One region of the Streptomyces sp. 135 genome, then DNA from elsewhere that is predicted to be linked to it. Evidence: riboswitches for the same ligand, from Rfam matches in the RefSeq annotation. Region 1 holds a riboswitch; each other region holds the start of a gene.
The links. Region 1 has a riboswitch for cobalamin ahead of KKZ08_RS10705 (ABC transporter substrate-binding protein). Riboswitches for the same ligand answer to the same signal wherever they lie in the genome.

Region 1 (4,343 bases):
TTGTTCCTGGCTCGTACTGCCATGTTTCCCGTGTCCCGCCGTTCCTGAGTGCGATGCGCGGCCCCGTCCGGAGCGGCGCGCCATGCTATGGGCCCGGCCACGGGATTCCCATGATCGAAGTCACCGGGGCGGACGGGCATGGGGGGCGCGGTGACGGGTAGCGGACAGGGGCGTCGGCGGGCGCGTGCGGGCCGGGGCGAGGCCTCGGCGGTGGAGGCCGGGGCGTCGCATACTGGACCGCATGGGCTCCCGTGAGTTCGTGCGGGCCGTTCCCCGGCTCGACGGCATGGTCGTCTCGGCGGTCGGCTACCGCACCGCGGGGCAGCGGCTCGCCCTGCACCGGGGCCTGCCGTCGCCGTACCTGACGGTGATCTTCTCCCTGGACGGGGCCATCGCCACCGGTGGTACGCCGGCCCAGGCGACCGGCGCGGACGCGGTCCGCACCGACATCATCGTGGGCGGCCTCCACCAGAGCCCCGCCTACGTCGTCCAGCCCGAGCACGAGGCCGGCGTCCAGCTCGCCGTGCACCCGCTGGCGGCCCGCGCGCTCCTCGGCCTGCCCGCCGGTGAGCTTGCCGGACAGCTCGTCGTCGGCGGCACCGACGTGCTCGGCGCGGGCGCCGCCGAGGTCCGTGAGCGGCTGTGCGCCCTGGAGGCCTGGGAGGACCGCTTCGCCGTCCTCGCCGACTACCTGAGGCGGCGCGCGGACCGGCCCGCCGGAGCCGTGCGCCCCGAGGTCGCCGAGGCCTGGGCCTGGCTCGCCCGGCACCGCGGCGCCGGCACCCTCGGCGGCCTGTCCCGGCACGTCGCCCTCAGCGAGCGCCGCCTGACCGCCCTCTTCCGTGCCGAGACCGGGCTGAGCCCCAAGCAGGCCGCGCGCCTGATGCGCTTCCAGCACGCCAAGGCGGCCGTGACCCGCGCCGTCGCGGCGGGCGACCCGCCGGACCTCGCCCGGGTCGCCGCCGACACGGGCTACTACGACCACTCCCACCTCGTACGGGACTTCCGGCAGTACACGGGGGTGAGCCCCACGGGCTGGCTGGCCGAGGAGTGCCGGAATATCCAAGCCGGGGCGCACGCCGGAGGCGAAGAGTGGCAGACATGAACACCACACCTGACACCACACGTGACACCACACCTGATACCGCGCCTGACACCACACACCACGAGCCGCTCACCACCACCCCCGCCCCCACGACCTGGCCGTGCCTCCAGGCGCAGGACGCCCCCGCCCTGATCGACTTCCTCGTCGACACCGTCGGCTTCCTGCGCACGGCCGTGTACGAGGACGGCGGCCGCGTCGTCCACGCCCAGCTCGACTGGCCCGAGGGAGGCGGCGTCATGCTCGGCTCGTACGACCCCGGGACGGCCGCCGAGACCTGCGGGAAGCCAGGCACCTCCGGCGCCTACGTCGTGACCGACCGGGTGGACGACCTGTACCACCGCCTCCGCGAGGCGGGCGTGAAGATCACCGGAGACATCGAGGACAAGCCGTACGGCAGCCGCGAGTTCGGTATCCGGGACCCCGAGGGAAACCGCTGGTCCTTCGGCACCTACCGGGGCGAGCCGAGGCCGGGCCCGGGCCGGTGAAGGCGCGTGATAACTTGCGCAAGCCAGTCAAACCCACACCTGGGCCAGGGAATCCGGTGGAAATCCGGAACTGACGCGCAGCGGTGAGGGGGACGGGCGGGGCCACGGCCACTGGGCGTCTTCGGACGCCTGGGAAGGCGCCCCGTCCGGTTCGATCCCGAGTCCGAAGACCTGCTGGCGCCTCCGCTCGCACACCGGGCGGCGGAGGCCGTGACGCAGACCAGGCTCCGCGTATGAGCCGTGACACTCAAGGGATCGCGTGTCCTCGACAGCCCGTATGTCCGCCGTGCTCTGTACCGCACTGCTCGCGCTCACCGCCTGCGGCGGAGGCTCCGCCCAGAAGTCCGCGGGCAAGAGCGCCGACGGCTACCCCGTCACCGTCGCCTCCTGCGGCAAGGAGGCCGAGGTCCAGGCCCCGCCGAAGCGCGCCGTCTCCCTCGACCAGGGCTCCACGGAGATCCTGCTCTCCCTCGGCCTCGCCGACCGCATGGCGGGCACCGGCACCTGGACCGACCCCGTCCCGAAGCACCTGGAGAAGGAGAACGCGAAGGTCGAGCGGCTCGCCGACCGCTATCCCGCCCTGGAGAAGGTCCTCTCCAAGGAGCCGGACTTCGTCAGCGCCTCCTTCCTCTACACCGTGGGCAAGGGCGGCGTCGCCGACCGCGCGAAGTTCACCGAACTCGGCGTGCCCGTCTACGTATCGCCCACCGACTGCGCGGGCAAGGACAACGACGGCGGCGGCGACGGCAAACGCGTCAAGACCCTCACCATGGACACCGTCTACGGCGAAGTACGCGACCTCGCCCAGGTGTTCGGCGTCGAGAAGCGCGGCGAGAAGCTGATCGCGGACCTGAAGGGCCGCGTCGCGAAGGCCACGAAGGACATCGACGCGTCCGGTGTCTCGCTCCTGTACTGGTTCGCCAACTCCGACGCCCCGTACATGGCGGGCTGCTGCGGCGCCCCCGGCATCATCACCCGCGAACTCGGCGCGAAGAACGTCTTCGACGACACCCGCGAGGAGTGGCCCCAGATCAACTGGGAGACCGTCGCCGACCGCGACCCCGACGTCCTCGTCATCGGCGACCTCACCCGCAAGTCGCAGTCCGCGGAGAGCGCCGCGGCGAAGATCAGGTTCCTGGAGTCCAACCCCGCGACCAAGAACCTCACCGCCGTCAAGAAGAAGCGCTACGTACTCCTCAGCGGCCAGGCCATGAACCCCACGATCCGCACGGTCGACGGCATCGAGCAAGTGGCCGCCGGGCTGCGGAAGTTCGGGCTGGCGAAGTGAGCCCGGCCGCCCCCGCCCGGCAGGGGCTGCTGTGGCTGGCCGGCGGCGCCGCGCTGGTCCTCTCGGTGGCGGTCGCCGTCACCATCGGCCCCGCCGACATCTCGGTCCCCGACGTGTTCTCGGCGCTCGCCGCGCACCTCGGCTGGGGCGAGGCACACCTCACCCCCATCAGGGACGGCATCGTCTGGAACCTGCGGCTGCCCCGCACCCTGCTCGCCGCGGTCTGCGGCGCGGGCCTCGCGGTCTGCGGCGCGGTCATGCAGTCCCTGCTCCGCAACCCCCTCGCGGACCCCTTCGTGCTCGGCGTGTCGTCCGGGGCGTCCACCGGAGCGGTCGCGGTCGTCGTCCTCGGCGTCGGCGGGGGAGCGCTGTCGATCTCGGCGGGTGCCTTCGTGGGCGCGCTCTGCTCGTTCGCGCTCGTCCTCCTGCTGAGCCACACACTCGGCGGCACGACGGACCGCGTCGTCCTGTCGGGCGTCGCCGCGATGCAGCTGTTCTCCGCGCTGACGTCGTTCGTCATCCTCACCGCGGGCGACGCGGAGACCACCCGCGGCGTGCTGTTCTGGCTGCTCGGCTCGCTCAGCGGGGCGGGCTGGACGGATGTGTGGCTCTGCGCGGCGGTCCTCGCCGCGGTGCTGCTCGTCTGCCTCGGCCACGCCCGTACGCTCGACGCCTTCGCCTTCGGGCAGGAGGCGGCGGCAACACTGGGCGTACGGGTGGCCCGCACCCGCCTGGTCCTGCTCTGCGTGACGGCGCTGCTGACCGCCGTCCTGGTCAGCTCGGCGGGCGCCATCGGCTTCGTGGGCCTGGTCCTGCCGCACGCGGCCCGCGCCTTCACCGGCTCGGGGCACGCCCGGCTGCTCCCGGTCACGGCGCTCACCGGCGCGGTGTTCCTGGTCTGGGTGGACACCCTGGCCCGAACGGCCCTGGACCCGCAGGAGGTCCCGGTGGGCGTCGTGACGTCACTCATCGGCGTACCGGCGTTCGTGGTGGTGCTGTACCGGACACGGAGGGCGACATGACGACGTACGAGGTGACGGCGGACGCCCGGGGCGGTCTGCGCGCCGACCGGGTCACCCGCGAGGCCGGCGGTCGGCTCGTCGTCGACGGCGTGAGCCTCGCCCCGCCGCCCGGCACCACGGTGGGCCTCCTCGGGCCCAACGGCTCCGGGAAATCCACGCTCCTACGCATCCTGGCCGGCGTCCTGGCTCCGGCCTCAGGAGTGGTCACCCTGGACGGCCACCCGCTGCCCGACACCCCGCGCCGCACGGTGGCACGCCGTATCGCGGTGGTAGAACAACACGCGACCACACAAACCGAGTTGACCGTACGAGACGTCGTACGCCTCGGCCGCATCCCGCACCGCCGCGCGTGGTCGGCCCCCACGCCCCACGACGAGCGGGCCGTGCGCGAGGCCCTGGCGCGCACGGGCCTCACCGACCGCGCGGCCCAGTCCTGGCACACG
Region 2 (4,343 bases), 3.3 Mb from region 1:
GGGTAGCGCATGGGGCGCAGGGTCAGCTCGAAGCCCGGGTCGAGAAGGTTCTTGGCAATGGACATTACTGGCAGGCCTCGCAGGACTCGGGGTTTTCCAGGGAGCAGGCGACGGCCTCTTCGGCCGTGACCTGCGCGGGTACGGGGGCGGCGGTGGCGTTCGAGCCACCGGCCGCGCGGGCGATGCGCGTGGCGGGGCGCGAGCGCAGGTAGTACGTCGTCTTCAGGCCCTGCTGCCAGGCGTACGCGTACATCGAGGAGAGCTTGCTGATGGTCGGCGTCTCCAGGAACAGGTTCAGGGACTGCGCCTGGTCGAGGAACGGGGTGCGCGCGGCGGCCATGTCGATCAGGCCGCGCTGCGGGATCTCCCAGGCCGTGCGGTAGAGCGCGCGGACGTCCTCGGGGATCCAGCCGAAGCCCTGCACCGAGCCGTTGGCCTCGCGCAGCGCCTCGCGTCCAGGCCGAGCCGCTTCACGTCCACCAGCCGGACAGCGTCTCGCGCTTGAAGAGGTTGGAGACCTGCGGCTCGATGCACTCGTACACGCCCGCGATGGACGCGATGGTGGCGGTCGGCGCGATGGCGAGCAGGAGCGAATTGCGCATGCCGGTCGTGGCGATACGGGCGCGCAGGGCCGCCCACCGCTCCGGCCAGGTCAGCTCGACGCCGTAGTGGTCGGGGTGCAGCACGCCGCGCGCGGTGCGGGTCTTCTCCCAGGCGGGCAGCGGGCCCTCGCGCTCGGCGAGGTCGGCCGACGCCTCGTACGCGGCGAGCATGATCCGCTCGGCGATCCGGGTGGACAGGGCGCGCGCCTCGGGGGAGTCGAACGGCAGCTTCAGCTGGAAGAAGACGTCCTGGAGGCCCATCGCGCCGAGGCCGACCGGGCGCCACTTGGCGTTGGAGCGCCCGGCCTGCTCGGTCGGGTAGAAGTTGATGTCGACGACGCGGTCCAGGAAGGTGACGGCGGTGCGGACGGTCTCGTCGAGCCGGTCCCAGGCGAGGTCGCCGTCCTCCACGAAGGCGCCGAGGTTCACCGAGCCGAGGTTGCAGACCGCCGTCTCGCCGTCGTCCGTCACCTCCAGGATCTCGGTGCAGAGGTTCGAGGAGTGCACGGTGTGGCCGGGCTCCGCCGTCTGGTTGGCGGTGCGGTTGGCGGCGTCCTTGAACGTCATCCAGCCGTTGCCGGTCTGCGCGAGGGTGCGCATCATGCGGCCGTACAGGTCCCGGGCCGGGATGGTCTTCTTCGCGAGCCCGGCGGCCTCGGCCCCGCGGTAGGCGGCGTCGAACTCCTCGCCCCACAGGTCGACGAGCTCGGGCACGTCGGCCGGGGAGAACAGCGACCAGTCCTGGTCGGCGGCGACCCGGCGCATGAACTCGTCCGGGATCCAGTGCGCGAGGTTGAGGTTGTGCGTGCGGCGCGCGTCCTCACCGGTGTTGTCGCGCAGTTCGAGGAACTCCTCGATGTCGGAGTGCCACGTCTCCAGGTAGACCGCGGCCGCGCCCTTGCGCCGGCCGCCCTGGTTCACGGCGGCGACCGAGGCGTCCAGGGTCTTCAGGAACGGCACGATGCCGTTCGAGTGCCCGTTCGTGCCGCGGATCAGCGAACCCCGGGAACGGATGCGGGAGTACGAGAGTCCGATGCCGCCCGCGTGCTTGGAGAGCCGCGCGACCTGGTGGTAGCGGTCGTAGATCGAGTCCAGCTCGTCGAGCGGGGAGTCGAGGAGGTAGCAGGAGGACATCTGCGGGTGGCGGGTGCCGGAGTTGAAGAGCGTCGGCGAGGACGGCAGGTAGTCCAGGCGGCTCATCAGGCCGTACAGCGCGGCGACCTCGTCCACGGCCGCGGCGCCCTCGTCCTTGGCCAGGCCGCTCGCGACGCGCAGCATGAAGTGCTGCGGGGTCTCGATGACCTGCCGGGTGATCGGATGGCGCAGCAGATAGCGGCTGTGCAGGGTGCGCAGGCCGAAGTACTCGAAGCGGAAGTCGGCGCCGTCGGCGAGCGCGGTGTCCACCAGCGCGTCGAGCCGGGCCGCGTGCGCCGTCACGAACTGGGCCGTGCGGTCGGCGATCAGGCCCTCGCGGTGGCCGACCGCCACGGAGTCGGTGAAGGAGCGCACGCCCTGCGTCGCCGCCTCCTCGCGGATGCCGATCGACAGGAGCCGGGCCGCCAGCTTCGAGTACGCCGGGTCCTCGGCGATGAGCCCCGCGGCCGCCTCGGTCGCGAGCTCCCGCAGCTCCGAGGCGTCGGCCCTGGCGGAGCGGCCGCGCAGCGCGGCGGCGGCGACCCGGCCGGGGTCGGCGTCGGGAAGGTCGGCGGTGAGATCGGTCAGGGTGCGCAGCAGCGCGGCCCCTGGCCCGTCGGTTCCCTCGGCACCCTCGGTGGTCGGCCTCGACGGCGCTGACGCAGGTTCGGCAGGCGCGATGGTCACGTGGAGCACTCCCTCGCTCGGCTCTGGGCCAGGAGGAGGGGGGCGGGCACACACGGGCGCACCCGGGCAGGGCGGCGTACCGCGTCCACCGGCCCACTCCACGAGGCCCGGACGGTCGGCACCCGGGCCGGACGGCACGGGTGCACTGTCGGCAGGTCCTCGGACTCCGCGTACGCAAAATGCGTACACATGCACCGTTGCGGGACAGTTCCGGACTTGCACCGGATTCCCCTGCGGCGACAGCGAGCACGAGCATACATCTTGTGTCGGGTTCCTGAGGCGGCCCCACATCTTGTGTCGGTGCGCAGGGGGAGTCGGGTGGGCTCAGAGAGTCAACGCGTAGGCGAGCAGCGGCACGGTCTCGATCGGCCGCCAGTCGCGCTCGGGCGTCCGTACGAAGCCGAGGCGCCCGTACAGCCGGTGGGCGGCGTGCATCGACGTCTGCGTGGACAGGACGAGCCCGGTGCGGCCCGCCTCCTTGGCGCGCCGCACGCACTCCCGTACGAGCGTCTCGCCGGCGCCCCGGCCGCGCGCCTCGGAGGAGACGGCCAGCATGCGGATCTCCGCCTCGCTCTCGCGCGCTATGTCGGCCATGGGCCCGCCGGAGGGGACGTAGGTGACGCAGCCGAGTACGGTCCCGTCCGCCTCCGCCACCAGGACCTCCGCCGCGGCCGCGCGCGCCGCCACGTCGCGCAGCACGTCCAGATAGGGGTCCTCCGCCCCGAAGTCCAGGTGTCCGTCGTCGAGATAGGCCTGCGCGGTGAGGGCGCCCAGCGCCTCGTACTCCTCGGGGCGGGCCTGCCTGATCGTGATGGTCGTCGTATCCATGAGGCGCAGTGTGCAACACGGGTACGACAAAGGCCGCCGGATTTCCGGCGGCCCTGTCGATGCGGGTAGGTATGGGCTCAGTGCCCGGCGCCCGCGGTGGCCTTGGGCAGTTCCTGGATGACACCCGGGTCGCCCGCGTCCGCGGTGTAGTCACCGGGCGAGGTCTCGTCGATGCCGTCCGGGGCCTTCAACGCCTTCAGGACGAAGGTGAGGGCCACGGTGACGATGACGTTCAGGACGAACGCGGTGAGGCCGATGTAGCCGATCTCGCCGATGCCGGGGATCGTGTCGGAGGAGCCGCCGAAGTGCTTCTGCGTCGGCGACGCGACGCCGTACGCCGCCAGCGTGCCGTAGACCATGCCGACCGCCCAGCCGGCGAGGAGCGCCCAGCGGTGGAACCACCGGGTGAACAGGCCGCCGACCAGCGCGGGCATCGTCTGGAGGATCCAGATGCCGCCGAGCAGCTGGAAGTTGATCGCGACGGTCTTGTCCATGGTGAGGACGAAGGCGAGCGCGCCGACCTTCACCAGCAGTGAGACCAGCTTGGAGACCTTGGTCTCTTGCGCGGGCGTCGCGTCGGGCTTGAGGAAGTCCTTGTAGATGTTGCGGGTGAAGAGGTTCGCGGCCGCGATCGACATGATGGCCGCCGGGACCAGCGCGCCGATGCCGATGGCCGCGAAGGCCACGCCCGTGAACCAGTCCGGGAACATGGTCTCGAAGAGCTGCGGGATGGCCAACTGGCCGTTGTCCACCTTGATGCCCGCCGCGATCGCCATGAAGCCGAGCAGTGCCAGCAGGCCGAGCATCAGTGAGTACAGCGGCAGGATGGTGGTGTTGCGGCGGATCACGTCGCGGCTCTTGGAGGAGAGCGTCGCCGTGATCGAGTGCGGGTACATGAACAGCGCGAGGGCCGAGCCGAGCGCGAGCGTGGCGTACGTCCACTGCCCGGCCTCGGCGGGCGCGAGCGCGCCGCGCGGCTTGTCGGTCGTCGGGTTGGTCTGCGCGAAGGCGTCACCGGCCTTGGCGAAGATGTCGTCGAAGCCGCCCAGTTTGATCGGGATGTAGATGATCGCGACGACGATGACGAGGTAG
Region 3 (4,343 bases), 820 kb from region 1:
GCCGGGGCGGGAAGGACGCGCTGCACGGCAACGCCGAGATCCGGGGCGGCCTCTCCGGTTCGTACGACGTCACCGTCATCTGCGACGGCCACCCCCACCAGGGCACCGGCACGGTCCGGATCAACCAGCGGAACCCGGAGCCCGCCGCCCCGGTGCGCGCCGGGGGCGGCGGCACCGCCCACCTCACCTCGACGGTGTCCGCGGAGGCCGACGGGGCCGACGAGGCGGGACCCGGCACCCGGCACGCCGTGATCGGCCTGATCCTCGCGGGCGTCGCGGCGGTCGCCGTGGCCTTCCGCAGCGTCCGCCGGCGCCGCTCCGAGTGACGGGCGGGACGTGAGCGTGTCCGGCGGCGAACGCCCGTCCGGGTCCGGACGCCTGCTGACCGGCGTCGCCTGGGCGGTCCTCCTGGTGGGCCTCGCGCTGTGGGGCAGCGGCCTCACGAGCCTGCCCGGCGGCCTTTCGGGGCCCGCGACCGGCGACGTGGCGGCGGTCGGCCGCCCCCACGCGGTCGAACTGCCGCCCGCCCACGAGCCGTTGGCGCCCGCCCGGCGCGCGTCGAGTGCCGTCCCTGAAGATCGGCGCCCCGGTGACCGCCCGCGGCCTGGACGCCCGCGGCGCGATCGACCCGCCGCCGTTCGCCGAGGCGGACGCCGTCGGCTGGTACGGCGGCGGCACCCGCCCCGGCGCCCCCGGCGCGGCCCTCTTCGTCGGCCACGTCGACACCGAGACGGACCCGGCCGTCTTCTACGACCTCAGCGCGGCGCGCCCCGGCGAGAAGATCGAGGTGACCCGCGACGACGGCACCGTCGCACAGTTCACGATCGACGACGTCCAGGTCGTCACCAGCGACCGCTTCGACGCGAAGAAGGCCTACGGCCCCCACGAGGAGGGCCGCGCCGAACTGCGCCTCATCACCTGCGGCGGCACCTTCGACCGGGCCACCCGCACCTACACGGCGAACGTGATCGTCTCGGCGTACCTCACGGGAGTGCGGCGCTAGACCCGGCGCCGCCCCCGTCAGGCGACCCGCTGCCCGGCCGGTGACGGGGCCGGAGCGGTCACCTCGACGGCGCTCCGGGCCGCCGCGCGCACCCCCAGGGCGCCGAAGACCGCCGCGAACACCGCCCACAGCAGGGCGTGCGAGGCGAGCGACAGCATGCGGAACTCCCACAGCAGCGACGCCTCGACCGGCACCGGGTCGGGGTTGCCCGGCAGCAGGAAGAGCGCAAGGAGGACGGCGACCGCGGTGAGCGCCGTCGCGATGTGCCGCACCGGTTCGGGACGCGCGACGAGGCGCACGTACACCTGGCGCACGAGGAACATGCCGAGCACGCCGATGGCGACCGAGGCGAGCCAGAGCGCCTGGCGGTCGCCGACGGTGCCCGCGTCGCCGACGCCCGGCGGGTTCGCCGGATAGCGGATCCCGGGCAGGAGCGAGACCGCGAGGAAGGCCGCGCCGCAGAAGGCCAGCGCGCGCGGCCACGGCAGCGCGCGCGGATCCCGCCGGTGCACCGCGGCGTACGCGACGGCGACCAGCACGCCGAGGGCAAGGCCCGCGACGACCGCGGTCACGACCAGGCCGCCGTGCTGGGTGGAGCGGCTGAACAGCTCCTCGTGGTGCTGGATGGCCTGCGCCGCGCCGTGCGCGTGCTCCTCGGCGGCCGAGCGTCTCTCCTCGGCGCGGATCGCGCGGTCCATCAGGGGCTCGGCGAGCAGCAGGGAGAAGAGGCCGGCGGCGAGGCCCGCCGCTCCTCCCGCCACCAGGCCGCGTCCGAGCAGCGGGAGTACGGGTGATGTGGGCATGGTGCTCGTGTCCGTCCGCCCGGTCAGTGGCACGGGGCGCCGAAGAGGTGCCGGCCGTCGTGCGCGAACTCGTGGAGGTAGTCGCCGGTCGCCGAGATCAGCGAGCCGTTGTCCATGAACACGGCGTACAGCGCGATGAGCGCGATGACCGCGGCGGCCGATGCGATCAGCCAGTCGCGGGTCTGCGTCACGGCGGCCTGGCTCGCCGTGGTGTCGGTGTGCGGAGCTGCGGAGTGCAGGGACATACCGGTGGGCCTCCTTCTGGGGTTTCCACGCCCCATGGCAGGAGGACGACGGCTCAGTTCCTGACTTCCGCGTACGAGCGTGCGTACGCGGTCACAGTGGCGGGACCGTCCCGGATTCGCACCGGGTTCCTGTCAACCGTCGCCTCGATGTATGGACTTGTCGTCACGGAGAGTCCCAGCGCGTCGCGTCCCTGTCAACACCCCGCCGGGTCCGGGGCGGTTCCACCGGCCGCCGGGCTCACCTGGCCCGATCGGCGACCCGCTCCCCCCCCCGGGGAGCCGCCGACCGGGCTGGTCCTCGACCGCGCGCGCACGAGCTGCGGGAGGAACCCGGCGCCGGCGCGGGAGGTGCACGGGTGGTCCCGGATTCCGGAACGACCCGCAAGGCCAGGGGCTTGGGCCGTGCAAGAGACTCTAGGGCGAATGCGCGCGGCGGCCTAGAGGCGGCCCTGCGACGGACGGCGCCAAGTGGCCACGCGGTGGGCCCCGCACCCCTCCGTGGCCCGGCCCGCCCTCTCAGGACCGCCCGGGCCGCACCTGCCGCAGCTCCTCGACGCCGAGGGTTCCCTCGATCACCTGCGCGGCGACCACGTCGATGAGCCGGCTCTCCCTGCGCGCGTAACACCGCAGCGCCTCAAAAGCCTCGTCCACCCCCGTGTTCCAGCGCTCGGCCAGGACGCCTTTGGCCTGTTCGATGCGGATACGGCTGTCCAGCGCGCCCTGTAGCTGTGCGGACAGCGTGCGGTACCGCGTGTGCGTGCGGTGGTTGTGCAGGCCCACCGCCGCGGCGTCCGCGAGCACCCGCAGCAGCCGCAGCTCCCGCTCGGCGGGCTCCGTCCCGTGCGCCTGCGACACGAAGACGTTGAGTACCCCGAGGACCGGGCCGCGGTGCCGCAGCGGCACCGTGAACGTCGCCGTGACGCCGTGCTCACCGGCCCGTTCGGCGAACGCGGGCCACCGGGACGCCACTTCGGCGCGGTCGATCCGGACCGGCGGCACGGGCCTGCCCGTCCCGAAGCCCTCGAGACACGGACCGCCCCGGTGCTGCGCCGCCAACAGGGCGCGCACCGCCGCCGGCCGCCTGCTCCCGGTGATGAGGCGGACCCCGCCGCCCCCGCCGGTGTACATCACGCCCGCGCCCTGCGCGCCGAGCAGTTCCACGGAGTGGTCCGAGAGCCGCCGCAGATAGCCCTCGGGGTCGAAATCGTCGGCCAGCGTGTCCGCGCTCTCCACCAGGATCTCCGCGAGCCGCAGTTCGCATGGGTGGTCCCCCATGGCCCTCTCCTCCCCTCTCCGCACGCTCTGCCTACCCTGCCGACGCGCACGGTAACGGCCCTTGGTGACAGCACTCGTGGGGCAAAGGACCGTATGTCAGGATTGAGATACGGACAGTGCGCCCAAGGGGGAGTGGATGTACCGCAAAGACACCCGCCGCGGACATGGTCTCGCGGCCCGGGGGGTGCGGACGGGGGTGGCGCTCGCGGGGGCCGCGCTGCTCCTTTCCGCGTGCTCCTCCTCCGGTGGTGACCCGGAGGAGAAGACGTCGGGCCGGCCTCCGGAGCAGCAGCCGAAGAGCAAGGACCCGTACTGGGTCAACCCGGAGGGGACCGCGGCCAAGCAGGTCGCCTCGTACGAGAAGGACGGCAAGAAGGACGAGGCCGAGCTGATCCGGCGGATCGCCGAGCAGCCGGTGTCCGAGTGGATCGTCCCGGAGAGCGCCGAGGAACAGGCCCGCGGCTTCACCGAGGCCGCCGAGAAGGCGGATCGGGACGCCCTGCTGGTCCTCTACAACATTCCGCACCGCGACTGCGGCCAGTACTCGGGGGGCGGCGCGGCCGACGGCAACGCGTACCGCGCCTTCGTCGACCAGGTCGCCAAGGGCATCGGCGACCGGCGCGCCACGGTGATCCTGGAGCCCGACGCGGTGCTGCACATGGTCGACAACTGCACGCCCGAGCAGTTCCACGAGGAGCGCTACGACCTCCTCAAGGGCGCCATCACCAAGCTCAAGTCCCTGAAGAACACCAAGGTGTACCTCGACGCGGGCAACGCGGGCTGGCAGAACCCCGACTCGCTCTGGGAGCCCCTGAAGCGGTCCGGCGTCGAGCAGGCCGACGGCTTCTCGGTGAACGTCTCCAACTTCCAGACCACCGAGGCCAGTACGGAGTTCGGCAAGAAGCTCTCGGCGAAGATCGGCGGCAAGCCGTTCGTCATCGACACGGGCCGCAACGGCAACGGCCCTTACGACAAGGGCAAGGACCCCTGGTGCAACCCGCCGGGGCGGGCGCTCGG
Region 4 (4,343 bases), 4.2 Mb from region 1:
CGTCCGGCCCGCAGGCCGCCGAGAGGCCCGCGTTCTTGCCGGGCAGCCACTCCAGGTTGCCGTGCTTGCCGAGGTGGACCATCGCGTCGGCGCCGAAGCCGCCGTCCGCCGCGGGGGCCGCGATCCAGCGGTACGCGGCCAAGTAGTGGTGCGAGGGCGGCAGATCCGGGTCGTGGTAGATCGCGATGGGGTTCTCGCCGAAGCCGCGCGGCGGCTGGATGAGGATGAGGAGGTTGCCGCGCCGCAGGGCGGCAAGCACGATGTCGCCCTCCGGGTCACCGCCGTTCCCGACCCGCGAACGGTCCAGGAACATCTCGCCGGGCGGCGGCCCCCAGTGCTGCTCGACCGAGTCCCGCAGCTCCTGCGGCAGCGTCGCGTACCAGCGCTTGTAGTCGGCGGCCGGGATGCGCACCGGGTTGGCGGCGAGCTGCTCCTCGGTGAGCCACTCCTGGTCGTGGCCGCCCGCGTCGATGAGCGCGCGGATCAGCTCGTCGCCGTCACCGGAGACGAGACCCGGGATGTCGGCCTCGGGGCCGAAGTCGTAGCCCTCGGCACGCAGCCTGCGCAGCAGCGCGACGGCGGACGCCGGGGTGTCCAGGCCGACCGCGTTGCCGATCCGGGAGTGCTTGGTCGGGTACGCGGACAGGACGAGGGCCAGGCGCTTGTCGGCGGCCGGGATGTGCTTCAGGCGCGCGTGCCGTACAGCGATGCCGGCGACCCGCGCCGCCCGCTCGGCGTCGGCGACGTACGCCGGGAGCCCGTCCTCGTCGATCTCCTTGAACGAGAAGGGGACCGTGATGAGCCGCCCGTCGAACTCCGGCACCGCGATCTGGCTCGCGGCGTCCAGCGGCGAGACGCCCTCGTCGTTCTCCTCCCAGGCCGAACGCGACCCGGTCAGGCAGAGCGCCTGGAGGATCGGCACGTCGAGGCCGGTCAGCGCGCCCGCGTCCCACGACTCGTCGTCGCCGCCCGCGGAGGCCTCGGCGGGCTTGGTGCCACCGGCTGCGAGGACCGTCGTCACGATGGCGTCGGCGGGGCGCAGCGCGTCGATCAGCTCCGGCTCGGGGGCCCGCAGCGAGGCCACGTACAGCGGCATCGGGCGGGCGCCCGCGTCCTCGATGGCGCGGCACAGGTCGTCGATGAACGCGGTGTTGCCGCTCATGTGGTGGGCGCGGTAGTAGAGCACCGCGACGGTCGGGCCGTCGATGTCGCGCGCCGTGCGCTCCAGCGGGCCCCAGGACGGCGCGGGCGCCGGCGGGTCGAAGCCGTGGCCGGTGAGCAGCACGGTGTCGGAGAGAAAGCGGGCCAGCTGCTCAAGGTTGGCGGGGCCGCCGTGCGCGAGGTAGGCGTGCGCCTCGGCGGCGATGCCGACCGGCACGGTGGAGGAGGCCATCAGCTGGGCGTCGGGCGCCTGTTCACCGGTGAGCACGACCACCGGCAGACCGCTGGCGATGAGCTGGTCCAAGCCGTCCTGCCAGGCGCGGACGCCACCGAGGAGGCGTACGACGACGAGGTCGGCGCCCGCCAGGAGCGAGGGCAGCTCGGTGAGGTCCAGGCGGGACGGGTTGGCGAACCGGTAGTCGACCGGACCCCCCGCCGCGCGGGCGCTGAGCAGGTCGGTGTCGGAGGTCGACAGCAGCAGAAGCATGCGTGCGCAGGCCTTCCTCGGGGTGTCCGCGCCCCGGGTGGTCGTATGGACGGCAGGAGTTCCTGGCTCGCCCCACGGATGGGGCTCACAGTGGCGGGACCGCGCCGGATTCGCACCGGGCTTCCTCCCCCGGGTCCTGGCGGACCCACGCCGTCGCTGGCGTCGGCGGACCTGGCGGCCCGCCGCCTGCATAGTAAGTCCTGACCGCCGCCGATGGGGCGGCCACCTGCCGGGACGGCCCGTCTCGGGAGGCGACCGGCCGGATCGGCGTGGGTATGCTCGCCGCCATGCCGCCCACCCGAGCAACCTCCACGAACCAGGGCGAATCCCTCATACGTACCCCGGTCCGCGACCGGGGCGACGCCTGCCCCGGAGCGCTCCGACTGCACCGCGCCGACGACGGCGCGCTGGCCCGACTCCGCCTGCCCGCAGGTGTATTGACGTCCCGTCAGGCGGCGATACTGGCAGACGTGGCGGAACGCCTGGCGGACGGCCACCTCAGCATCACCTCGCGCGGCAACATCGAGCTGCGCGGCCTCGGCGCGAGCTGCGGCACGGAACTCTCCGCGGTTCTCGCGGACGCGGGTCTGCTGCCCTCCGAACGCCACGAACGCGTCCGCAACATCGTGGCCTCGCCGCTCGCCACGCTCGACGGACTCGGCCACGCCGACGTGCAGTTGTGGGCCCGCGAGCTCGACGGACTGCTCTGCGCCGAGGAGTGGACGACGGCGCTCTCCGGCCGCTTCCTGTTCGTCCTGGACGACGGGCGCGGGGACGTGGCCGGGCTCGGCGGCGATGTGACCTTGATCGCAGAATCGGGCGGGGCGGGGTGTGTGTCCGGGGAGTCGGGCGGCGCGGGGTGCGTGTGCGGGGAGTCGGGCGGGGCAGCGGCCGTGCCCGTGACTTCGGGCGGCACGGCATCCGCGGACCCGGGCGGCACGGCGCTCGTCCGCGTCGGTGACCGCGCCCTGCGGGTCTCCGCCGGTGCCGCCCCGCGTGCCGCTCTCGCCGCCGCCGGGGCCTTCCTCGCCGCCGCGCGTGACGCGGGCAACGGGGCGTGGCGGGTCCGGGAGCTGCCCGCGGGCACCCGTCGACCTCGCCGGGGCGCTGGCGCGGCAGGGCATCGACGCCGAACCGGCCGCCGCCCCTCCGGCCCGCCCGGCGCCGCCCCGCACCTGCCCGGCGTCATCGGCCGCGCGGTGGCCGTCGGCGCCCCTCGGCCGCGTGGGCGCCGCCCAGTGGCGGGCCCTGCTGCCCGCCCCGGCCGACGAACTGCGCGTCACCCGTGGCGCGGCTTCGTGCTCCCCGGCTTCGAGGACGCCGCGGCGGCCCGCGAACGGCTGCGCGCGCTGGCCGACGCCGGTTTCATCGCCGACCCCCGCTCGCCCTGGCTCGGCGTCTCCGCCTGCACCGGCCGACCCGGCTGTGCCAAGTCCCTCGCCGACGTCCGCGCCGACGCCGTCCCCGGCGCCGGCGGCCTGCCCGTCCACTTCTCCGGCTGCGAGCGGCGGTGCGGGCACCCGCGCGGCGACCGGGTGGACGCCCTCGCCACCGGGGACGGGCGGTACGAGGTGAAGGTGCGCACCGGCGGCACGGCGGCGCCCGTGAGCGGCGCGAACCTGACCGAGACGGTCACGAGGGCACGTACGACATCCGCAACCACCACAACAACGGCCACGAGATGAGCGAGAGCACAGTGTTCGACTACGAGAAGGACGGCGCGGCGATCTACCGCGAGTCCTTTGCCACCATCCGCGCGGAGGCGGACCTCGCCGGTCTGCCCGCCGACGTCAGCCAGGTCGCGGTGCGGATGATCCACGCCTGCGGGATGGTCGACCTCGTCCGCGACCTCGCCTTCAGCCCGCGCGTGGTGGCCGACGCCCGCAAGGCCCTTCGCGACGGCGCGCCGATCCTGTGCGACGCCAACATGGTCGCGAGCGGCGTCACGCGCAAGCGGCTGCCCGCCGACAACGACGTGATCTGCACGCTCACCGACCCCGCCGTCCCCGGCCTCGCGGAGCGGCTCGGCACCACCCGCAGCGCCGCCGCCATGGAGCTGTGGCGCGACCGCCTCGAAGGCTCCGTCGTCGCCATCGGCAACGCCCCCACCGCGCTCTTCCGCCTCCTGGAGATGATCGAGGAGGGCGCCCCACGCCCGGCCGCCGTCCTCGGCATCCCGGTCGGCTTCGTCGGCGCCGCCGAGTCCAAGGACGCGCTCGCCGAACACCGCTCGGGCCTTGAGTACCTGGTCGTACGGGGCCGTCGCGGCGGCAGCGCGATGGCCGCGGCGGCGATCAACGCGATTGCGAGCGAGGCCGAGTGAACACCCAGAACACCCAGAACACCCAGGGGAAGCTGTACGGGGTCGGGCTGGGGCCCGGCGACCCCTCCCTGATGACCGTGCGCGCCGTCGAGGTCATCGCCGCCGCCGACGTGATCGCGTACCACTCCGCCCGGCACGGCCGCTCCATCGCCCGCCGGATCGCGGAGAAGCACCTGCGCACCGACCACATCGAGGAGCCGCTGGTCTACCCCGTCACCACGGAGAGCACCGACCACCCCGGCGGCTACCGCGGCGCCCTCGACGACTTCTACGAGCAGGCCGCCGCCCGCCTCGCCGCCCACCTGGACGCCGGGCGCACCGTCGCCGTCCTCGCCGAGGGCGACCCGCTCTTCTACGGCTCCTACCAGCACA

Region 2: it holds a riboswitch for cobalamin, as region 1 does, so the genes downstream of both, KKZ08_RS25625 (ribonucleoside-diphosphate reductase subunit alpha) here and KKZ08_RS10705 (ABC transporter substrate-binding protein) in region 1, are expected to answer to the same signal.
Region 3: it holds a riboswitch for cobalamin, as region 1 does, so the genes downstream of both, KKZ08_RS14275 (CbtB-domain containing protein) here and KKZ08_RS10705 (ABC transporter substrate-binding protein) in region 1, are expected to answer to the same signal.
Region 4: it holds a riboswitch for cobalamin, as region 1 does, so the genes downstream of both, cobN (cobaltochelatase subunit CobN) here and KKZ08_RS10705 (ABC transporter substrate-binding protein) in region 1, are expected to answer to the same signal.

What each region holds. Positions count from the first base shown of each region.
Region 1 covers NZ_CP075691.1:2,366,786-2,371,128, reverse strand. Annotated here, with positions in the region: gene KKZ08_RS10720 (haloacid dehalogenase-like hydrolase) at 1-23, opposite strand, end outside; gene KKZ08_RS10715 (helix-turn-helix domain-containing protein) at 242-1,105, shown strand; gene KKZ08_RS10710 (VOC family protein) at 1,102-1,590, shown strand; cobalamin riboswitch at 1,598-1,784, shown strand; gene KKZ08_RS10705 (ABC transporter substrate-binding protein) at 1,868-2,878, shown strand; gene KKZ08_RS10700 (iron chelate uptake ABC transporter family permease subunit) at 2,905-3,900, shown strand; gene KKZ08_RS10695 (ABC transporter ATP-binding protein) at 3,897-4,343, shown strand, end outside.
Region 2 covers NZ_CP075691.1:5,635,166-5,639,508, forward strand. Annotated here, with positions in the region: gene KKZ08_RS25620 (ribonucleotide-diphosphate reductase subunit beta) at 1-65, opposite strand, end outside; partial or broken gene KKZ08_RS25625 (ribonucleoside-diphosphate reductase subunit alpha) at 65-2,423, opposite strand; cobalamin riboswitch at 2,556-2,696, opposite strand; gene KKZ08_RS25630 (GNAT family N-acetyltransferase) at 2,748-3,251, opposite strand; gene KKZ08_RS25635 (sodium:solute symporter) at 3,329-4,343, opposite strand, start outside.
Region 3 covers NZ_CP075691.1:3,187,268-3,191,610, reverse strand. Annotated here, with positions in the region: gene KKZ08_RS14290 (hypothetical protein) at 1-326, shown strand, start outside; partial or broken gene KKZ08_RS14285 (class F sortase) at 343-1,003, shown strand; gene KKZ08_RS14280 (CbtA family protein) at 1,021-1,806, opposite strand; gene KKZ08_RS14275 (CbtB-domain containing protein) at 1,830-2,051, opposite strand; cobalamin riboswitch at 2,084-2,207, opposite strand; gene KKZ08_RS14270 (GAF and ANTAR domain-containing protein) at 2,568-3,326, opposite strand; gene KKZ08_RS14265 (glycoside hydrolase family 6 protein) at 3,463-4,343, shown strand, end outside.
Region 4 covers NZ_CP075691.1:6,600,563-6,604,905, forward strand. Annotated here, with positions in the region: gene cobN (cobaltochelatase subunit CobN) at 1-1,648, opposite strand, end outside; cobalamin riboswitch at 1,685-1,804, opposite strand; gene KKZ08_RS38740 (cobalamin biosynthesis protein CobG) at 1,936-3,333, shown strand; gene KKZ08_RS29730 (precorrin-8X methylmutase) at 3,345-3,971, shown strand; gene KKZ08_RS29735 (precorrin-2 C(20)-methyltransferase) at 3,968-4,343, shown strand, end outside.